DNA from 2 places in the Metabacillus sp. GQ13 genome. Region 1 is predicted to be linked to the other one. Evidence: predicted binding sites of a transcription regulator. Region 1 holds the regulator's gene; the other holds the start of a gene.
The links. Region 1 encodes CtsR, which represses protease genes until heat stress. Its sites were predicted from a motif close to ATGGTCAATAAAGGTCAAACA; they were not measured.

Region 1 (11,476 bases):
AGCAAAATCTTAAAAAATATTGCAGATATGAAATTAATTAAAAAATATTAGCTACATATGACGTATGTATATGTAAAAGCTTGAAAGACTACAATCTAGTAAAAAATTAATATCTATAGGGTGTGAAGACAAATGAAATCGATTACTAGCGTAGCTACCTATATGGTTGAACATGCTGATTTTCTGGCTGTTGAAATTGTTGAAGGTGTTATTAATTATGCAAAGTTAGAAATATCTAACTTGGAGAAGGAACAAGCAATTAGAATGTACAATGACCTTTTGGTTTTTTTTGGGGAATCTATTATTGAATGTGATAAAGAGGGAGTACCTGAAGCACTGTATATTTGGAGTAAAAGGAATGCTGAAGAACAGGTAGCATCAGGAGGGGAAATCTCTGAGATTATTGTACGCTATCCAGCAACAAGGGAACTTATTACGGATATTCTTACAAAAATCAGTTTAGATTTTGGACTATCAATAAAAGAACATTCATTTATACTTAAGAGAATAAATGCAATGCTAGATATAAGCATAAATGAAACTGTATTTGCTTTTGAACGTCTTTCTACTAAAATTAAAGCTGAATCTCAAAAGGAAATAGCTAGACTTTCAGCACCTGTAGTGCCAATTAAAGATGGGGTAGCAGTTCTGCCATTGATTGGTATAGTCGATTCATTTAGAGCAACTTATATTATCGAATCAGTTATTCCAAAGATTGCAGAACTTAAAATAAATTATCTCATTGTCGACTTCTCAGGTATTTTGACAATTGATGAAGAAGTTGCCCGTTATCTGTATCAAATAGAAAGTGTTCTTCGGTTATTAGGTAGCAAAACAATTGTAACAGGTTTACGTCCTGAATTAGCTCAAATTGTTGTGAATAGTGGTATTGATATGTCGTCAATCAAAACGTTTGCACATTTGAAGCATGCATTAGAAAGTTTAAAGTAAGAGAAAATAGCGTAACCAGAATGATTATAGCTTACTACCTGAGATGCTACGTATGATATTAAAAACTATAAATTTTATTAGCTTACTTCTCCATAGTTAGGGAGAGTAAGCTTTTTCTCATTGCTGAGTAAATTTATTTTAATCAATTTAGGAATGAATAAATTGATAAAGTTGTAGAATGAGAGGGCTGTATCCATAAATATTGTAGCTTTATATAAAAATATATCGGATGTAGTTAATATGTTACATGTACCTAATTGTTTTGTTATTTCTTTAAACAACAGAGAGCAACACAACAAGAAATTGAAATAAACTCATATAAAGGAAAAACTGCTTATAATCAATTAAATGTTTCCAGGGCTGTTTTCACAAAAATTGTTGTTATTTGTAATAAGCATTTCTTAATATACCTTTTCTTTCTGTCTTCGTGTTCTTTTCGCTGAATTACTCAGCCATTTTCAACTAAAATAGAGCTTCTAATTATACGAAGAAAATCCAAAGTCCAATTTTTTTAAGTTTGATAGCAACAAACATTATTTTTAGGGAAAAGCCTTTCAGAATAAAGATAAAATAATTTATTGATTTGTAGTTTGAATACAATCATTTGAGTATACATATATTAGAGAAAGATTTTTATAGCCAAAGAGGGGAAAGAATGAATACTATTATTGACTTATTAAATCAAGATACATACATTATGTTTTCACGTATATTAATAGCAACATTATTATGCGGTCTAATTGGATTAGAGAGGGAATTTAATAAGCATCCTGCAGGATTTCGTACACATTTACTTGTAGGGATAGGGTCTTGTTTAATGATGATCTTATCTCTTTATGGATTTGAAGATTATATTCAAAAAGATCCTAATATTCGCTTTGATCCTGCCAGAATCCCTTCCTATGTTATCAGTGGGATAGGATTTCTTGGTGGTGGAACAATTCTTGTTAGAGGAGCAACAGTCAGAGGTTTAACAACTGCTGCCTCAATATGGATAGTGGCAGGGTTAGGTTTAGTTATAGGTTCAGGTATGTATGAAGTGGCTATATTTACGACATTCATTGTTTTGATGTGTTTAATTTTTTTAAATCGACTAGAAAAATTTATGATTGGCAAAAGACCTAAAAGGAAAGTAAAAGTAGTTGTCCACTCTAATAAGACTACAATTGAAGATGTGTTAAAGAAGATATCGACATACGACGTGAAAACAAATAAGACCGTTATGACATCATGTAGGAAGGATAAAGAAGGTCAGGTAACATTTAATTATCAATTAGAGATAGATGTTTCATCTGTAAATGTTGATCTAGAAAGAATCATTGTAGAGGTAAGTGAGGTGGAAAAAATATTTTAGATATGTTTTACAAGTTAATATTTTGGCAATAGTTAAAATGAAACAGAAAGCTTGAAAATTTTTTCTGTTCGTTTTATAGTAAGGTTAAAGTCAAATATAGTCAAAGTCAGTGAGGGGGAGGTTGAGTGAGAAATATTTCAGACATTATTGAACAGTACTTAAAGCAGGTTCTGGAAAGTGGTGGAAAAGAAATAGTAGAGATTAAGCGTAGTGAGATTGCTGATAAGTTTCAGTGTGTACCTTCACAAATTAACTATGTTATTAATACAAGATTTACGATTGAAAGAGGGTATGTCGTAGAAAGTAAACGTGGTGGTGGCGGTTATATCCGTATTATCAAAGTCCGATCCAATAATCATGCACACTTAATCGAACAAATCTTACATTTAATTCAACATCGCCTTTCACAAGTTGCTGCAGTGGACATAATCAGTAGACTAGTTAGTGAGGAAGTTATATCAGCTAGGGAAGCTAAACTGATGCTGAGCGTTATTGATAGGTCTGTGATATATATTGATCTACCCCATAGGGATGAATTAAGGGCTAGGATGGTTAAAGCCATGCTGACGTCATTGAAATATAAATGAAAGTAGGGGAGACGGATGATCTGCCAGGATTGTAAAGAAAGACCGGCGACGTTTCACTTTACAAAAGTGATTAATGGTGAAAAAACAGAGGTTCATATTTGTGAGCATTGTGCGCACGAAAATAGTGAGCTAGTTATGTTTAATGTTAATCAAGGTTTTTCTTTAAATAATTTATTAACGGGTTTGTTAAACATGGAATCGGGTATTGCCAAGACAGAAGAACAGAATGTTTTTCAAGCAAATGATGTTCCTCATTGTGATCGATGCAAAATGACTTTACCCCAATTTAAAAAGGTTGGAAGATTTGGGTGTTCAAACTGTTATCATACATTTAAAAGTTATATAAATCCGATATTAAAACGGGTTCATGGTGGAAACACTGTCCATTCCGGGAAAATTCCAGAGAGAATTGGCGGAGATATTCATATCCGCAAGCAAATTGGCGAGCTAAAGGATAAACTTCATCATTTTATTGCCCAAGAGGAATTTGAACAAGCTGCCGAATATAGAGATCAAATTAGACTTCTTGAGAAAAAACTAAGCAATTCTCAAAAGGAGGGATCATAAGGCATGTCTCTCCAAAATTTTATGAATAAAGCAATGAGTGCTTGGATGAGTCAAGAAGGTCCTGATTCAGATATTGTTTTAAGCAGCAGAATTCGCTTAGCACGAAATATAGAGCAATATAAATTTCCGACGCTTTCTACCAATGATGAATTACAAGAAGTGTTAACTTTTTTTGAAACAACTTATGCAAATAAAAAATTCCAAAATATTGGTCGACTAGAACTACTTAAGATGAATGATATGCAACCAATTCAAAAAAGGGTTTTAGTGGAAAAGCATTTAATAAGTCCAAATTTATCAGAAAACTCAAGTTTTGGAGGGTGTTTACTTTCTGAAAACGAAGAAGTTAGCATTATGTTAAATGAGGAAGATCATATTCGTATACAATGTCTATTCCCAGGCTTTCAGCTTATGGAGGCATTGGATATGGCAAATAAATTAGATAATTGGATTGAAGAGGAAGTTGATTACGCCTTTGATGAGAAAATGGGCTACCTAACGAGCTGTCCGACTAATGTTGGAACTGGATTGAGGGCATCTGTCATGATGCACTTACCAGCACTTGTCCTAACACAGAAAATCAATAGAATTATTCCTGCTATTAATCAACTAGGATTAGTCGTTAGAGGAATTTATGGCGAAGGTAGCGAAGCAGTAGGTAATCTATTCCAAATCTCGAATCAGATAACGTTAGGTAAGTCTGAAAAGGATATTGTTGAGGACTTAATTAGTGTTGTTCAGCAGTTAATCACACAAGAAAGAACAACACGAGAAGCGCTATATAATTCTTCTCAAAACCAACTGGAGGACAGAGTGTATCGATCATTTGGTACATTGGCCTATAGTAGAATTATTGAATCCAACGAGACAGCAAAATGCCTTTCAGATGTTAGGTTGGGTATCGATCTAGGGATTATAAAAGATATATCACGAAATATTTTAAATGAATTAACAATTTTAACTCAGCCAGGCTTTCTACAACAGTATTTTGGCGGTTCGTTACGCCCTAATGAGCGAGATATTCGTAGAGCTGCGTTAATAAGAGAGCGGCTAAATTTAGAAATGGTACGTAATAAGCAAGAGGAGGATGATGAAATATGATGTTTGGAAGATTTACTGAACGTGCACAAAAGGTACTTGCTTTGGCACAAGAAGAAGCAGTTCGTTTGGGTCATAACAATATAGGCACAGAACATATTCTTTTAGGTCTTGTCAGTGAAGGAGAAGGAATTGCTGCTAAAGCGTTATTAGCGTTAGGTTTAGGGCCTGAAAAGATCCAAAAAGAGGTTGAAGGACTAATTGGAAAAGGTCAGGATACCTCGCAGACGATTCATTACACACCAAGAGCAAAAAAGGTCATTGAACTTTCGATGGATGAGGCTAGAAAATTAGGTCATTCTTATGTTGGAACTGAACATATCTTACTTGGTCTTATTCGCGAAGGAGAAGGGGTAGCCGCTCGCGTATTAAACAATTTAGGTGTAAGTCTTAATAAAGCTAGACAACAGGTGCTTCAATTATTAGGAAGCAATGAAACGTCCTCTAATCATCAAGGTGGAGGTATGACAAATGCAAACACCCCAACTTTAGATAGCCTTGCTAGAGATCTAACAGTTATCGCAAGAGAAGGTAGCTTAGATCCGGTTATCGGAAGAAGCAAAGAGATTCAACGTGTGATAGAAGTACTTAGTCGTCGTACGAAGAATAACCCAGTATTGATTGGGGAGCCCGGTGTAGGTAAAACAGCTATTGCTGAAGGATTAGCTCAACAAATTGTCCAAAATGAGGTACCGGAGATACTACGTGATAAGCGTGTTATGACACTTGATATGGGAACGGTTGTTGCAGGTACTAAATATCGTGGTGAATTTGAAGATAGACTGAAAAAGGTTATGGATGAGATCCGCCAAGCCGGAAATATCATTTTATTTATTGATGAGTTACACACGTTAATTGGTGCTGGTGGAGCTGAGGGAGCAATTGATGCCTCAAATATCTTGAAACCGTCATTAGCTAGAGGTGAATTGCAGTGTATCGGTGCAACTACTCTTGATGAGTATCGAAAGTATATTGAAAAAGATGCTGCACTAGAACGAAGATTCCAACCAATTCAAGTAGATGAACCAACAGCTAAGGAAAGTGTTCTCATTCTAAAAGGTCTACGTGATCGTTATGAGGCACATCATAGAGTCTCGATTACTGACGAAGCTATAGATGCGGCCGTTAAATTATCTGATCGTTATATTTCAGACCGATTTTTGCCAGATAAAGCAATTGATCTTATTGATGAAGCTGGTTCAAAGGTGCGATTACGGTCCTTTACAACACCACCGAACTTGAAAGAGCTTGAGGTAAAGTTAGATGAAATCCGTAAAGAAAAGGATGCGTCTGTACAAAGCCAGGAGTTTGAAAAGGCTGCTTCCCTACGTGACACAGAACAAAGGTTACGTGAACAACTTGAGGAAACAAAGAAAACATGGAAAGAAAAGCAAGGTCAGGAAAATACAGAAGTTACTGTTGAAGATATAGCTATGGTTGTTTCTAGTTGGACTGGTGTCCCTGTATCTAGACTTGCGCAAACAGAAACGGATAAGTTGTTAAATATGGAGAACTTGTTGCACTCAAGAGTAATTGGTCAAGATGAAGCTGTGGTTGCAGTGGCTAAAGCTGTTCGACGTGCACGAGCAGGACTTAAGGATCCGAAACGTCCGATTGGATCTTTTATCTTCTTAGGCCCAACTGGTGTTGGTAAAACAGAGCTTGCCAGAGCTTTAGCAGAGTCCATTTTTGGTGAAGAAGACGCAATGATCCGGATTGATATGTCTGAGTATATGGAAAAGCATTCAACAAGCCGTTTAGTGGGTTCACCTCCTGGATATGTAGGATATGATGAAGGTGGTCAATTAACAGAAAAGGTTAGAAGAAAGCCTTATTCTGTCGTACTCTTAGATGAAATTGAAAAGGCTCATCCTGATGTATTTAATATCTTACTGCAGGTACTCGAAGACGGAAGATTAACTGATTCAAAAGGTCGCACAGTAGACTTTAGAAATACGATCTTAATTATGACATCTAATGTAGGGGCTAATGAGTTAAAACGGAATAAATATGTTGGATTTAGTATTCAAGATGAAAAGCATGATTATAAAGATATGAAAGGTAAAGTAATGACCGAGTTGAAACGGGCATTTCGACCTGAATTTATTAACCGTATCGATGAAATTATTGTATTCCACTCTCTAGAGAAGAAACATTTAAAAGATATTGTTTCCCTTATGTCTGACCAATTAACAAAACGATTGCAAGAGCAAGATCTTACATTGGAATTAACCGAAGCTGCAAAGGATAAGATTGCAGAAGAAGGAGTGGATCTTGAATACGGTGCGAGACCACTGCGTCGTTCGATTCAAAGAAATGTCGAAGATCGACTATCTGAAGAATTATTAAGGGGTAATATTGATAAAGGTCGCAATATTATTCTAGATGTTGAAAATGGAGAATTTATCGTTAAAACCACTGAAAAGAAAGAAGTTAAATAGGTTACCTTAAATTAGTTACTCTTATTATAAAAGCAATAAAATTTAGAAAATACTAGGAAGTCGGGTATGAAGCCCGATTTTCCTTTTGCAAGAAATAAGTTGAGGCATGCTACGTATTGTGTGCCTCATTTTCTTTTATATGGAACTCTAAATAAAGATCTTATCTTGTTATTGGCTACCGGAATATACACTTGTCGTTCAAAGTGTTCCTCGTACTAAGCTACTACAATAGGAAGTAATTTATAAGCTTTAAAACTACACTGCTATCCAAAAGTTATATTTACTTTATAGATTAAAGAGGGACATTTTTACGATATACCTTAAAAGGAGCCATATAATTAATGGATTAGTATCATAATTTCCATGACTACTTGGTAATCTATTAGGAGAGGGAATAGAAATGGCGAAAACAAAAGTGAAGTTTATTTGTCAGACATGTGGATATGAATCAGCTAAATGGATGGGGAAATGTCCTGGGTGTGGAGAATGGAATACAATGACAGAGGAAGTCCTGAAACCAGTCTCACCTCGAAAGGCTGTTTTTAATCATTCCAATCAAGTTGCACAAAAACCTTCCCCGATTACAAATATCGAAACAACTCAAGAACCAAGAATTTTCACGAAGTCTGAAGAATTTAACCGCGTACTAGGTAGTGGGATAGTGAAGGGATCCCTTGTTTTAATTGGTGGTGATCCTGGAATAGGAAAGTCTACCCTTTTACTGCAGATCTCCTCACAGCTTGCTGATAATGGAAACGATGTTCTATATATTTCAGGCGAGGAATCTGTCAAACAAACAAAACTAAGAGCTGACAGATTAGGAGTTAAGTCAAGTAAATTATTTGTTTTATCTGAAACAGATTTAAGTTTTATTTCAAAAGCAATTGAGGAAACAAACCCTGCTTTTGTTGTAGTTGACTCGATTCAAACTGTTTTTCATAGTGAAATAAGCTCTGCCCCTGGGAGTGTGTCACAGGTCAGAGAATCCACAGCCGAGTTAATGAGAATTGCCAAAACACAAGGTATTGCTATTTTTATTGTCGGCCATGTAACAAAAGAAGGATCTATTGCTGGTCCGAGGATATTGGAGCATATGGTTGATACTGTATTATATTTTGAAGGTGAAAGACATCACACCTATCGAATTTTACGAGCAGTTAAAAACCGTTTTGGTTCAACAAATGAAATGGGTATTTTTGAAATGAAGGAATCAGGGCTGGAAGAAGTTAAAAACCCGTCAGAAATCTTTTTAGAAGAAAGATCAAAGGGTGCAGCTGGTTCGACCGTTGTTGCGTCTATGGAAGGAACAAGACCAATACTTGTTGAGATTCAGGCATTAATTTCGCCAACAAGCTTTGGTAACCCTAGAAGAATGGCTACTGGAATTGACCATAATCGTGTTCCATTGCTAATGGCTGTTTTAGAAAAACGTGTCGGCCTACTTTTACAAAATCAAGATGCATATTTAAAAGTAGCGGGTGGTGTGAAGCTTGATGAACCAGCTATTGATCTAGCTATTGCTGTAAGTATTGCATCTAGTTTTAAGGATGCACCACCAAAACCTACTGATGTGATAATAGGTGAAGTTGGCTTAACTGGAGAAGTTCGACGTGTATCTAGAATCGAGCAAAGAGTCATTGAGGCTGCTAAGCTAGGATTTAAAAGAGTAATTATTCCTGAAGCGAATATCGGTGGTTGGAGCGCCCCAGATGATATCGAAGTAATCGGCGTGAAAAATGTTGCAGAGGCCCTCCACAAAACTATAGGAGGATAATGAATGATAGAAAAAGAGAGTAAATCTGGTGAAAAGACCTTAAATGAAATTCTGCAATTTGTAGCACCTGGAACACCAATCCGGGAGGGAATTGAGAATGTCCTCCGTGCAAAAACTGGTGGATTAATTGTTGTAGGTCACAACGGTGTAGTCAATGACGTAATTGATGGTGGTTTCTCAATCCAATGTTCTTTTTCTTCTTCACATTTATATGAGTTAGCTAAAATGGATGGGGCAATTATCTTAAGTGATTCAGGGAAAAAAATCATGTATGCAAATGCACAATTAGTACCAGATTCGACTATTTACTCTTCAGAAACAGGGATGAGACACCGTACGGCTGAACGTGTAGCTAAACAAACAGGTAATTTGGTCATTGCCATATCACAAAGAAGAAATGTCATCACGTTGTATCATGGCGAGTTAAGATATGCCTTAAAAGAAATCGGTGTCATCTTAACAAAAGCAAATCAGGCTATCCAAACACTAGAGAAATATAAAATTGTCCTCGACCAATCTGTCGCCACTTTGGGAGCTTTAGAGCTTGAAGAATTAGTTACGTTTAAAGAAGTTATTCAGGTCTTACATCGTTTTGAAATGGTGTTAAGAATTAAGGATGAAATCAATGACTATGTTAACGAGCTTGGTGCAGAGGGCTACCTTATTAGGTTACAACTTGCTGAACTGCTATCGGGTTTAGAGGAAGAGGCTGCGTTACTAATCAAAGATTATACAAATGAAAAAATAGTTGATTCTTCGCTTATTATTAAACAATTACAAGATTTGTCTAGTTTTGAACTCTTAGAGGATTCCGTTCTTTTTAAATTACTTGGCTATTCAACATTTACTAAAATCGATAATCCAGTTACACCTAGAGGTTATCGAATGTTAAGTAAGATTTCGAGGATGCCGACTATAATTATTGAAAATTTAGTGACAACTTTTAAAAATTTGAAACTTATTATGCGGGCATCCGTAGAACAGTTAGACGAGGTAGAAGGAATAGGTGAGGTTAGAGCTAAGAAGATCATAACAGGGTTAAAAAGATTAAAGGACCAACATTTAATAGATCGCCATATATAAGTATTGGCTGTTTTCTAAACGTTTCTTGCTACTTGTTAATAAAAGTCGACTTTTTGTTTTTAACGAATAACAGTAATTTTGTGAAAAGCTAGTATAGAATTTTAATAAAAACTGCAACATTTATGTTTTAATTTCGTCAAATTAGGGTATATTAAGATTGTTTTTTAATATATTTTGAGCAGTTAGATTACAGCCTTGTATCAATCTATTTACATTTTTAATTTTATGTTTCCTCATGTACAAGAAGTAGGATAAAGTAGTTATATCGTTAAAAGGAGGTGAAGGTATGTTAATAAAGCGCATCATACAGTTGTTATTTTTAAGTGTAGGAGGTATGTTAGGAATTCTATTCATACCAGAATTACTACAAGTATTAAATATGCAGGACATACCTTTTATTAATACACCGTATACATTAGCTGTATTAGGTGCAATTATCTTTTTTGTTGCAACATTTTGGTTAGTTGATTACGTTGTAAATTGGATTAAGGTATTAGAAGAGACTGTTATAAAAGCTCCTGTTGCGGATGTTTTATTTGGAAGTTTAGGGTTAATATTTGGTCTTATAGTTGCTTTTCTTATCGTTATACCTTTAAAAGATATTCAATATCAAGTTTTTCAAACAATCATCCCGATCTTTTTAACACTTTTTCTTGGTTATTTAGGATTTCAAATTGGTTTCAAGAAGAAAGATGAACTAATTAGTTTATTCTCAGTTCCTAACCTAATGAGTAAGAAAAAGGGAGCGGCAGATGAAGAAGTTGATACCGAGGATAAAAAGCTAAAAATATTAGATACTAGTGTCATTATTGATGGTAGAATCGCAGATATTTGTCAAACGGGCTTTTTAGAAGGGACAATTGTTATCCCTCAGTTTGTATTAGAGGAGCTTCAGCATATTGCTGATTCTTCAGATGTATTAAAACGTAACAGAGGTCGTAGAGGTCTTGATATTTTAAATCGAATCCAAAAAGAGCTTGCGATTAATGTAGAGATATATGAGGGTGATTTTGAAGAAATTCAGGAAGTTGATAGTAAATTAGTAAAATTGGCGAAGATCACTTCCGGTGTTGTTGTAACAAATGATTTTAATCTAAATAAAGTATGTGAACTGCAAAAGGTACATGTACTTAATATTAACGATTTAGCAAATGCAGTCAAACCTGTGGTGCTACCAGGTGAAGAAATGAATGTTCAAGTAATAAAGGATGGTAAAGAGCATAATCAAGGAATAGCTTATCTTGATGATGGCACGATGATTGTTGTGGAAGATGGACGTAATTATATAGGAAAACATATCGAGGTCCTTGTCACAAGTGTTCTTCAGACATCAGCAGGTAGAATGATTTTTGCCAAACCAAAATTACTAGAAAAGGCGTTATAGAGAAATCAGAGAGACATTTATTACCTTTTTTCTCTTAGTAAGTATAAATGTAAAGGCCCGTGAAACATTAGGTTACTAGTGTTCATGGGCCATTTTACATATTGGCAGTAATCTTTTATGATAATGGTATACTGATTATTAAGGAGTAAGTAGAATGAACTATCAGGTCGTAATTCCAGCTGCAGGACAAGGTAAGAGAATGAATGCAGGTAAAAACAAGCAGTTTATCGAGCTTGA
Region 2 (11,476 bases), on a different contig from region 1:
AAAAGAGATCGATAATCTTGTTCAGTTTGAGAGAGCTTAAGAGACTGAGTAGACAGCTTTCGGTCAATTATTGAACTAACAATAAAAATGCTTAATATGAAGAAACTCCCTACGATTAAACCAACTGAAAGATAGTGATTATTATCAAGTAAAAGTGTATCCTCAAATCGAGGTCGAATGGTCATACCTAACATCGAAATATAGTGTATGAACATTAAACTTAGTCCAAATAACACTCCACTATAGAGTTTTACACGAAAGTCCGTGATACTAGCAAAGCTCCTTAACTTAACGACCATTTTTATAATTAGAAAAGGTGCAATTAACGCTAACAATATAGAAGCTGTCATAGCCATTCGATTGTATCCTAAATGACCATTGATAGCCTCCATCCCAAAGAAATTGAGTAGTAGAATGCTTACTGTTATTGACAAACTCGCCAATATAATACGTTTTTTCGTTGTTTTAGCTTTTGTACTAATCAATAGTGTCATAAAGATTAAGACCATAGCTAACACTAAAGAACTAAACACAAAAGGTAAATCAAAAGTATGGAAGTGAATAAATGCTATCAAACCAATAAAATGTGAGGTCCAAATTCCAATACTTACAGCAAACGTACCATACAATAACCAAACTATTTTCCGTCTACCCTTTTGAATAATGAGGCGATTAAAAATATCAAAACCTACAAAGAAGGATATGATCGCTAATATAAAAGAAACAAGTACAAGTGTTATATGAAAGTTATTAAAAATTTGATCATTCAATCTTTCTCACCCCGAATTAATAAATGTGCCTAGATCCTTTAATCAATTATATATTGCATTAGCATACTTTTTCTATATATAAAACGGTAGGGTAAATGAGTACTAGAGCAAGTACCCTAATAGAGTCTTATACAAACACACCATCACCGAGTATTTCTGGAAGTTGCTAAAACCCGAAAACTTCCATTACTTTCTCCTTTACGTTTAAGACCATTACCTTTGTCCCAAGATCGTTTAATGTGTTCACCAGTTTAATAAAGGCTGTTTTCGCAAAGATTGTTGTTTTCAGTACAAAGTACAACTGCACACGTTTTATGCCTTACCATCGTGCTCTTTTCGCTAAATGACTCTGATACCCCTCTGGAGATTGCTTGAATTTACATCATAAAATCCAAAAGCCGATTTTTATTAGTCCTAGAGCAACAAACACTTAGAAAAGAACCTTAATAAAAGACCCATACCAAAGGAATCTACAAATGGAACTTTCTCAAAATTCAAACGAACTGTCTGATAGTTTTCTAATGCTGGAATCAATTCCCCTTCGATAACTTCTGTAGCTTCAATATCTAAATCTCCTTCTAATTTCACTTCAAAGATAGCTTCTTCGGGATTTAGTGAATAGTTAATCATGATATTCTCCCCAATTCCCATTGGCCCAATACAATTCTTCCATTATTATCAAGTTGGATTTTAACATTATATTTTGTTTTTTTGAATGTGTATTTTACGGTTCCGACTATTACCGAGGTGCCTTAAACCAACTTCAGAAGTGCCATTACTACTTTTGAGGATGTGATAGGCTCTGAAACTTCAGCTGGTAAAATAATATGCTGATTACTGAACTAGGTTCGTTTTAACTTGTATTGAAACTGTGAATACATTGATTAATTCCTTTCATTTATTTAAAAGATACATACTAATCACCGTTTACAAGTTGGTTGCCCTCCATTCTTCTATTATTTGGTTGGAAATTATCGTACTCGGTTCCTATCTATCCAGTACTCTTTATACTGCTTCTTTAAAATTAAACTCATTAAAATATTGCATAAACGTGGCTAGGTATGGATTGTTAAATATCATTAAAGATCCTTTTTAAATAAAGGCTCTTTTCTAAAAGTTTGTTGCTCTAGGACTAATAAAAATCGGCTTTTGGATTTTTATGATGTAAATTCAAGCAATCTCCAGAGGGGTATCAGAGTCATTGAGCGAAAAGAGCACAGTGATAAGCTTAAAACCTGTACATGTGTACTTTGTATGGAAAGCAACAATCTTTGCGAAAACAGCCTAAATAAAAAATAGCAAGGACTGAGATTTACTCAGATCCTTGCTATTTTCCCTATTTAACGCGCTCGGAGGGATTCGAACCCCCGGCAGACATGGTACCGGAAACCATCGCTCTATCCGACTGAGCTACGAGCGCACATTTGAAGACTAGTGTACTTCATATAGAAATTTAACACCAGTTAGAATATTATACGATAAATTGCATGTGTTTATCAATAGGTATCATTAAATTAAGATACCTTTTAAAAAAGTATACCTTCTTTTACCGTTTAGCTTTAGAACAACTGACGACTTTTTAACAATTAAACATCCACGTAATTTGCCTCCATATCTCGATTACACATCGTTTCAGCCATGATAAATAACCCTCATTAACAACTATGCTTCTCTATTTTATATAGGCTCTTTTCTAAAAGTTTGTTGCTCTAGAACTAATAAAAATCGGCTTTTGGATTTTTATAATGTAAATTGAAGCTATCACCAAAGGGATTTTTGAGTAATTTAACGAAAAGAGCACGAAGATATAGTTAAAACGTGTACAATACTACTTTGTACGGAAAACAACAATCTTTGCGAAAACAGCCTTTATATATGACCTTCCATCCTGTTTGAAATCAAATAAATGTGGGAAACATGATTACATGTTATGCTTATTAAGAACATAGTATAGTAAGGGAAAAGGTTTGATCAATCTTACAGTCTTTTTGTTTGACCTTTATTGACCTTAGTTGTATGATGGTAATACATAAAGTAATTCAGCTGCAAGTATCAAAAACAGTATCTGTACGAATGTTTATAGGTTATGAACCACCGTGCAATCTCTCTTATATTAAAGGAGGAATAAAAAATGAATTTAATCCCAACAGTTATTGAACAAACAAACCGTGGTGAGCGTGCTTACGACATTTATTCTCGACTATTAAAGGATCGTATTATTATGCTTGGTAGTGGTATTGATGATAACGTAGCAAACTCAATCGTTTCACAGCTACTATTCCTAGAAGCAGAAGATCCAGAAAAAGATATTTCGATCTATATTAATAGCCCAGGTGGATCGATCACTGCTGGTATGGCGATTTATGACACGATTCAATATATTAAACCAAGTGTATCAACGATTTGTATTGGTATGGCAGCATCTATGGGTGCTTTCCTCCTTGCAGCTGGTGAAAAAGGTAAACGTTATGCACTTCCTAACAGTGAAGTTATGATTCACCAACCACTTGGTGGTGCTCAAGGTCAAGCAACTGAAATTGACATTGCAGCGAAACGTATTCTTTTCTTACGTGACAAATTAAACAAAATTCTATCAGACCGTTCTGGTCAGCCTTTAGACGTCATCGAACATGATACAGAGCGTGATAACTTCATGACAGCAGATCGTGCTCTAGAGTACGGTTTAATCGATAAAATTTTACAACGTAATATTCTACTTGATGAAAAAAAATAAGTCATTATTTTAAGAGTTAAAGCCAAGTGCTTTAACTCTTTTTCATGTTTTTAATGCAAGGCTGTTTTCGTAAGAATTGTTGTCTTTCGCACAAAGAACTAATATACGGTTTATGCTTATGTCGCGCTCTTTTTGCTTAACTACCCTTCCAAACTCTTTTAAAGTAACTTCCGTTTATAATAGAAAAAATTCAAAAGTCAATTTTTTATGTCTGAATGCAAAAAAACTTGTTAGGTAAAAACCTAATGCAAAAAAGCACTCCGCTGGTATCTACTACGGTGTGCTCGCTATTTTATAAGAAATAGTTTTGTTGTACTCGATTGCGTAAGAGCCCAGTTCATACGGAACTGAACGGGGCTCTTGCGCTTTTCTAGTTGTCTAGCTCCAAAGCACCAACTCCTATTGAACTTCACTCTCCTCCATAAGATAAGTCAACATCGTATCACTTTCGTTCTTCGTGTTTCCTTTATCTCATTGCGGAGTGCTCCAGTTCATACGGAGCTGTACTTGGGCTCTTGCGCTTTTCTAGTTAACCTTCTTGTTGAACATAGGTACTTAAGTTTTCTACTGCATCTTGTTCATCATTACCTTCTGCAATTAGCGTGATCGTTGATCCTTTGCTAATTGCTAAGCTCATTAGTCCCATAATGCTCTTTGCATTGACTTTTTTTCCGTCCTTTTCCAGGAATACATCTGATGTAAAACGGTTTGCTTCCTGAACAAATAATGCAGCTGGGCGTGCTTGTAAACCTGATTTTAGGTGTACTTCAACTTGTCTTTCAACCATAGTTATCTCCCCATCTCTCTGATTTATTTTAATGTTAGCGGTTGACCTGTTCGTATCTGCTCAGCAATTTGGTCTAATTTTCGCAAGCGATGATTAATCCCAGATTTGCTTATTGTACCGCTTGATACCATTTCGCCAAGTTCTTTTAATGTTACCTCTTGATAGTCGACCCGAAGCCTCGCTATTTCACGAAGTTTATCAGGCAAAGCATCTAATCCAATCTTTTCGTCGATTAAGCGTATATTCTCAACCTGTCTTATTGCTGCACCAATCGTTTTGTTTAGATTGGCGGTTTCGCAGTTTACTAAGCGATTCACCGAGTTTCTCATGTCACGAACAATTCTAACATCCTCAAAACGAAGCAATGCTTGATGCGCTCCGATGACATTTAGAAACTCCGTTATTTTCTCAGCTTCTTTAAGATAGGTAATGAAGCCTTTTTTTCGTTCTAACGTTTTACTATTTAAATCAAATGTATTCATTAACTCGCAAAGAGAATCATTATGCTCTTTGTAAAGCGAGAAAATTTCGAGATGATAGGAGGAAGTTTCCGGATTATTAACAGAACCACCAGCAAGAAATGCCCCACGTATATAAGAACGTTTGCAACACTTCTTTTTCACCAATTTTTCTGAAATACTCCTTACAATATTAAAGCCTTCCTCTAAAATATTTAAATCTTCTAGGATGAATTTCGCCTTTTCAATTAGGCGTACGATATATACATTGTTCTTTTTTAAGCGCATCTTCTTACGTACTAATAATTCGACTGAAACCTCGTATTGCCTTTTTAATAATGTATAAATTCTTCTTGCAATTGCAGCATTTTCTGTTTGAATATCAATCGATATCATTTTATTAGATAACGATAATGAACCGTTCATTCTAATAAGTGCAGATAGCTCTGCCTTTAAGCAACAAGGCTTAAGTTCTAAGTTTGTTAATTCCTTTTTTGTTTCAGATGCAAATGACAACCTCTGCACCCCCATTCTTAGCCATGCACTTATTTCATGTCTTGTTGAAGAATGCCATAGAGCAGTTTCGCCACTTTATTTGTATCGTGTCTAATCACATTATTATCATAATTAACAATTTTATCTGTGATGACTTCAAGTCCTAGTGCTTTTAAAGCTTCGATATCAAAGTGAACTGGTTTGGCTAGCTCTTCTTCATAGATTGATTTAATTTCATCTGGAATTTCTTCTTCATTAACAAGAATTGTATTCATAAAAGTGCATTTCATATGATCATATAATGCTTTAACATGATCACTTGCAGAAAAGTTCAATGTTTCTCCTGCCTGTGTCATTACATTACAAATGTAAACCTTTTTTGCTTTTGAATGACAAACTGCATCACCAATTTTTGGAACAAGTAGATTAGGCAAAATACTTGTATATAAACTACCAGGTCCAATAATAATCAAATCTGCCTCACGAATCACGTCCAATGTTTCAGGAAGTGGTTCGATTTTTTCAGGTGTGAGAAAAACACGCTTAATCTTCTTACCTGAGATTGGTATTTTCGATTCACCAGATACGATTGTTCCATCTTCCATTTCGGCATTTAAAATGACACTCGTATTTGCTGCAGGCAATACTTTCCCCCGCACATTTAATACAGTACTCATTTCCCTTATTGCATGGACAAAATCTCCTGTAATGTTTGTCATTGCTGCTAAGATGAGATTTCCTAATGAATGGCCAACTAAGTTATTTCCTTTATTGAATCGATGTTGAAAAAGTTCTTCCACAAGCGGCTCCACATCTGACAAGGCTGCTAATACATTACGGATATCACCTGGAGGAGGTATGTTTAGCTCATTACGGATCATGCCAGAGCTACCACCATCATCGGCGACGGTGACAATAGCTGTAATGTCAACCGGGAATTGCTTTAACCCTCTTAATAGGACGGATAAACCAGTTCCTCCACCGATGATAACGACTTTTGGTACTTGGTCCAAAGTCATTCGTTAATGTTGCTTTCTTTTCTCAATATCTCGATGAGACACTTGAGTATGATAGTCATTTTGGTAATGGTTGGCAATGTACTCAGCTAATGTAACAGAGCGATGCTGTCCTCCAGTACAACCTATGGCGATGACGATTTGGCTCTTTCCTTCACGCTTATAATATGGAAGCATAAACGTGAGCAAATCTATGAGTTTCTCTAAAAACTTTTGCGTTTCACTCCATTTTAACACATATGAGGATACTTCCTCTTGTAATCCGGTTTTCGGCCTCATATGGTCAATATAGTGTGGATTAGGCAGGAAACGCACATCAAACATTAAATCAGCATCAATTGGTACGCCATATTTAAAACCAAATGATGTCACATTAACTGTGAATGTATGCTCAACACTTGATGAAAATTGCTTAAGAATTTTTTCTCTTAATTCCCTTGGCTTCAAGCCAGTTGTATCATAAATCAGCTGCGCTCTGCCTTTCAGCTCTTCGAGAAGTTCCCGTTCAAGTCCAATTCCTTCTAGAGGTAAGCCTTTCGATGCTAATGGATGGGATCTTCGTGTTTCTTTATATCTCGTCACCAATGTAGCATCTTTGGCATCAAGGTATAATATCTGAGGTGTAAGCCATGTACTTTCAGAGAGATCGTCAAGTGCTTGGAACAGATGATCGAAGAATTCCCTACCACGAAGGTCCATAACCAGCGCTACCTTATTCATTTTAGCGCCAGATTCCTTCATCAACTCTAAGAATTTTGGTAAAAGGGTAGGTGGTAAATTATCTACACAAAAATATCCAAGATCCTCGAAGCTTTGAATAGCAACTGTTTTACCCGCTCCTGACATACCCGTTATAATAACCATTTGAACATCATTTGAAGTCGGTTGTTGCTCATTCATATCATTTGTCATTGTCCGTTCCTCCTTTCACCTAATACCTCTATTCGTTCAGTTTATCTTCGTTCTAAAGAAGGCAAGACAAACCGTTCGGTGGATATGCTATGTATATATTTATTTCACCCTATTGTGGATCTAAACGATAGGAAATTAACTCGAATTCTGGGGTATAGGTAAAGGTCCCATATAGCATACCCGTACCTTTAATGACATAATCTAAAATGTGATGATCCCCTGGAGCCATTGGCAGTGTTTGGATAGCTTCCTTTTCATGCCATTGTATGGTGCCTTCTTCTGACTCAAGGACATTTGTACCTTGGTAATCTGTTGCTAAGAAGGTGAACATCATCCATTCTGAAATAATATCTTTTCCATCCTGGATTATAAAGGTGAAAACACCCTTTAATTGGGGATTTTTAATGTATATGCCTGTTTCCTCGCGATATTCACGGGTCACTGTATCTTTAACAGATTCACCTAATTCCATTTTCCCGCCAGGCGCCACCCACCAGCCTCTTCTTGGTTTTTGAAGGAGTAGTATTTTGTTTCCTTCCATTAAGACGCAATTTGTAACTCTCTGCACCTTCTTCACCTCTATTTCCCATGACTTTAGAAAAGCGCAAGTGTCATGCTTTAACTAGGAAAAATCAAACGTACATGGTTGAAGTTTTTCTTATGCCTTCAATCAAGTGTTGACGATCTCTAGATTAGCCATGAAACAGCATAAGAAACGTTCTTGTCTTTTCTATATTATACTATTTATATTTGGTCTTAACAACGAACACGATTTATGGTGTTCTCATTTTATATACGTTTCAAAACAAAATCAGTTTCACTTTTTGGTACTATTTTTAACAATCTTTCTATTTTTAGGTTATGTGGGGATATTCCGGTTTATTTGTACGAAAAAAAGGACAAAAAAAGGAGCATGGAAAAGGGCGTCCATGCTCTAAAGTAATTCTATTTATAAAAGGGGGTCAATTACTACCCTTATAGTAACCGATAATTGTTTCACCCATGTTACAGGAGGGTTAAAACAGAATTACGAATGTGTTAAACATTCTTACATGCATTTAATTCTTCAGCTTTAGCTTTTCCGTCAACTCTTCAATATAGTGCTGTGCACTTTGGGCTGCAATACTTCCATCACCTGTTGCAGTGACAATTTGACGTAGCATCTTCTCACGAATGTCACCCGCGGCAAAGATTCCTTCTACCTTTGTTTCCATTCGTTCATTTGTTTCAATATATCCCTCATCGTTTGTGATACCTAGACTCTTAAATGGTTTGGATAACGGTAGCATCCCGATATAAATAAACACACCGTCCGTTTTAAATTCTTGTTCTTCACCATTTGTCGTATTCACTAAGGTAACTTTCCCTACCTTACCATCTTGATCATGAATTTCCTTAACTGTGTTATTCCAGATGAAGTCAATTTTTTCATTATCAAATGCACGTTGTTGAAGAATTTTTTGTGCTCTTAGTTCATCACGGCGATGGACGATTGTCACCTTAGAAGCAAAGCGTGTTAAATAAACGCCTTCTTCTACAGCTGAATCTCCTCCTCCAATAACAACTAACTCTTTCCCTTTAAAGAAGGCACCATCACAAACGGCACAATAAGATACGCCACGTCCACCTAGTTCCTTTTCTCCAGGCACACCGATTTTTTTATATTCAGCACCAGCTGTAATAATGACTGCTCGTGTTTTATATTCTTTTTTTCCAGCTTTCACTGTTTTATATTCTTCGCCATCAATGATTTCTTGAATATCTCCATAAGCATATTCAGCACCGAATTTCTTCGCATGGTCAAACATTTTTGTTGATAACTCAGGTCCTAATATATGATCAAAACCAGGATAGTTCTCTACTTCTTCTGTATTAGCCATTTGCCCACCTGGCACTCCTCGTTCAATCATAAGTGTTGATAAATTGGCACGTGATGTATAAACAGCTGCCGTCATTCCTGCTGGACCAGCGCCTGCTATAATAACATCGTAAATTTTTTCTTCAGACACGAATGTTCACTCCTCATTAAAATGATTCCTTTTATTATTAACTACTTTTGCGAAGAATGCTGTTTTTTTTAAAACTTTAAACAACAATCTTTTTAAAAAAAGTCTTTCTACATTGTTTTATCTCTTCTACCTTATAAACATCGTATAAAATATAAACGTTTCATGCCATTTATTTGCTCACGGACTAGGAAGGAAGCTTAATGACCTATCAACCTTAAAGGATCATCTATCATTCGACAAAATTCGAGTGTTTTTCGACTAATACAAGCAGACACAAAAAAACCGCCAAGAGCCTATTCACAGCTTACTTGGCGATTCGAGAATCGATAAATGATGAATATCAGGTCTCATCCACAATGGAGATTTCTCTTACAATTCTTACATATTTCCCAAGCGACGATACCGATACATCATACATATCCGCCACTGTCGCTTGACTTATCGACTTGTTTTTTTTGTTTTTCCAAACATAGTCTAATGCTGCTGCCCATCCAAGATGATTTTTTAATGTTTGATCATTATTATAAGCAAGCCCTAGTATTTGTAGAGAAAACAGCATCATCTCATCCTGCTCACAATGAACAAATAGTTCTTTTACAATATGATAAAGAGAGGTCACTTCGTTAGACGAACGAAAATCCTTCGATAAAACAAGTTTAATAAATTCTTTTTCCAATCGTGATTGTGGAACAGTTGATACCTTGTAACTATTAATTTGATCATAATTATTCATTTCTGAAGCAAGGAAAATCCCATATAAACGCTCTTCTAGTGTCATATTTTGCACTCGTTGATCGTCTAAACTGTCTACATTCCATGGCTCAGAGCCAGCTTTGTCTTTGTTTTCCTTTAAAACACGCTCCCACATTTGCTCTGAAAATGCGACATGACCTGTAAAATACGCAGCATGTGAAAGCCAGTAATAAAAGGTATCATCGCCTTCAAAACCTTGTTTGTGTAAAGAGCGAAGCCATTTATAGGCAAGTGGATAATAGCCGACTAAAGCAAACGTTGCCCCTAATTTATAACGATGCTCATATAAAAGTGGATAGACTGTTGATAATGTTTTGGCAAGCTCTGCTACCTTCTCGTCCTGCCGTTCATAGTAATGAAAGACTAATAAATTGCAATAAGCATGGAGATTGCCAGGATTTTGTTCGAGTACAATGTGCAAATAATCTTTTGCCTTATCAACTTCACCAACGTAAAAATAGGCTAGTGATAAATTATTATGGGCAGACCAAAATTCAGGATACTCGACAACAATTTCTTCTAAAAGTAAAATAGCATCGTCAAATTGACTATTTTCGAGAAGCGTTTTTGCTGCATCCTGTTTTAAAATTAAATCATCTGGGTCCTTTAAAAACGGATCCTCACCATCGTCCTCCATCGTCAAAAGGTCGATTAAATCTTCATTCTCTTCTATAAATTCACCAAATGGTTCCTTATTCGCATATTCAGTTGCACACTTGTATGCTTCCTGAAATAATCCAAGATGTGCATAATTGTTTGCCATAAAGTAGTGACACTCTGTCAGATCTTTATCAACTTCATCAAGTATTGTTAAAAGCAATTCATTTGATTGGCTATAGTTTCCCATATCTGTATAGATTGTTGCTAGTTGGGATAGCTTGATTGAGTCTTTTGGATCTAACTCAACTGCCCTTTGCAAATATTTGCTTGCCTTTTGAAAGTTTTGCTCACGATAAGCCTTTAGGCCTTTATTATAATAATATTGTCCATCTTGGAGAAACGGGACAATCTGTGCTTTTTGTTGTTGTTTGCTCAATTGTTTTCCCACCGAAATCCTCCATTTCATTCATTTCACCGTACGTTAGTATACCATAAGATAATGGTCAACAATAGTGGTTACGTAAATATACGATATTCACAAAGTTATCCGCACTTTTTACATTACGAATTATGTCGATTAAAGTCGATATAATAGTAAATTTGAATGATACGATGGATTGGTCGGACAATAAAACTTAAAACCCGTTAAGATATGCCGAAAATCAGTTGAAAAAGAGCCCAGCTGGACGATTTCTCTAAAAGTATAGCTGGCTACATAAATGAACGCAAAAAAGACTCACATTACGAGTCTTCTTACTAATAACCTGTTTTCACCAAGGTTGTGTTGTTTTACGTAATAAGTAAATCTCTACAGATTCAGCCTATCTTCGTGCTCTTTTCGTTAAATGACGCTGATATCCCTTTAGAGATCGCTTCTATTTTCATCTTTATTCATACTAGAGCAACACACTTTTAGAAAAGAGCCTAAGAATAAGACATAAT

Region 2: the regulator CtsR is predicted to act here: its motif matches at 2,760-2,780, upstream of clpP (ATP-dependent Clp endopeptidase proteolytic subunit ClpP).

What each region holds. Positions count from the first base shown of each region.
Region 1 covers NZ_JCAXET010000023.1:526-12,001, forward strand. Annotated here, with positions in the region: gene AC6CHR_RS22125 (STAS domain-containing protein) at 133-951, shown strand; gene AC6CHR_RS22130 (MgtC/SapB family protein) at 1,607-2,305, shown strand; gene AC6CHR_RS22135 (CtsR family transcriptional regulator) at 2,431-2,892, shown strand; gene mcsA (protein-arginine kinase activator protein McsA) at 2,908-3,459, shown strand; gene mcsB (protein-arginine kinase McsB) at 3,463-4,560, shown strand; gene clpC (ATP-dependent protease ATP-binding subunit ClpC) at 4,557-6,998, shown strand; gene radA (DNA repair protein RadA) at 7,399-8,772, shown strand; gene disA (DNA integrity scanning diadenylate cyclase DisA) at 8,776-9,855, shown strand; gene AC6CHR_RS22165 (PIN/TRAM domain-containing protein) at 10,142-11,239, shown strand; gene ispD (2-C-methyl-D-erythritol 4-phosphate cytidylyltransferase) at 11,394-11,476, shown strand, end outside.
Region 2 covers NZ_JCAXET010000016.1:36,222-47,697, reverse strand. Annotated here, with positions in the region: gene AC6CHR_RS18755 (EAL domain-containing protein) at 1-770, opposite strand, end outside; gene AC6CHR_RS18750 (STAS domain-containing protein) at 1,185-1,400, opposite strand; tRNA gene AC6CHR_RS18745 (tRNA-Arg) at 2,115-2,190, opposite strand; gene clpP (ATP-dependent Clp endopeptidase proteolytic subunit ClpP) at 2,902-3,504, shown strand; gene AC6CHR_RS18735 (HPr family phosphocarrier protein) at 4,034-4,291, opposite strand; gene whiA (DNA-binding protein WhiA) at 4,315-5,265, opposite strand; gene mgfK (gluconeogenesis morphogenetic factor MgfK) at 5,295-6,257, opposite strand; gene rapZ (RNase adapter RapZ) at 6,267-7,172, opposite strand; gene AC6CHR_RS18715 (8-oxo-dGTP diphosphatase) at 7,282-7,749, opposite strand; gene trxB (thioredoxin-disulfide reductase) at 8,231-9,181, opposite strand; gene AC6CHR_RS18705 (tetratricopeptide repeat protein) at 9,522-10,982, opposite strand.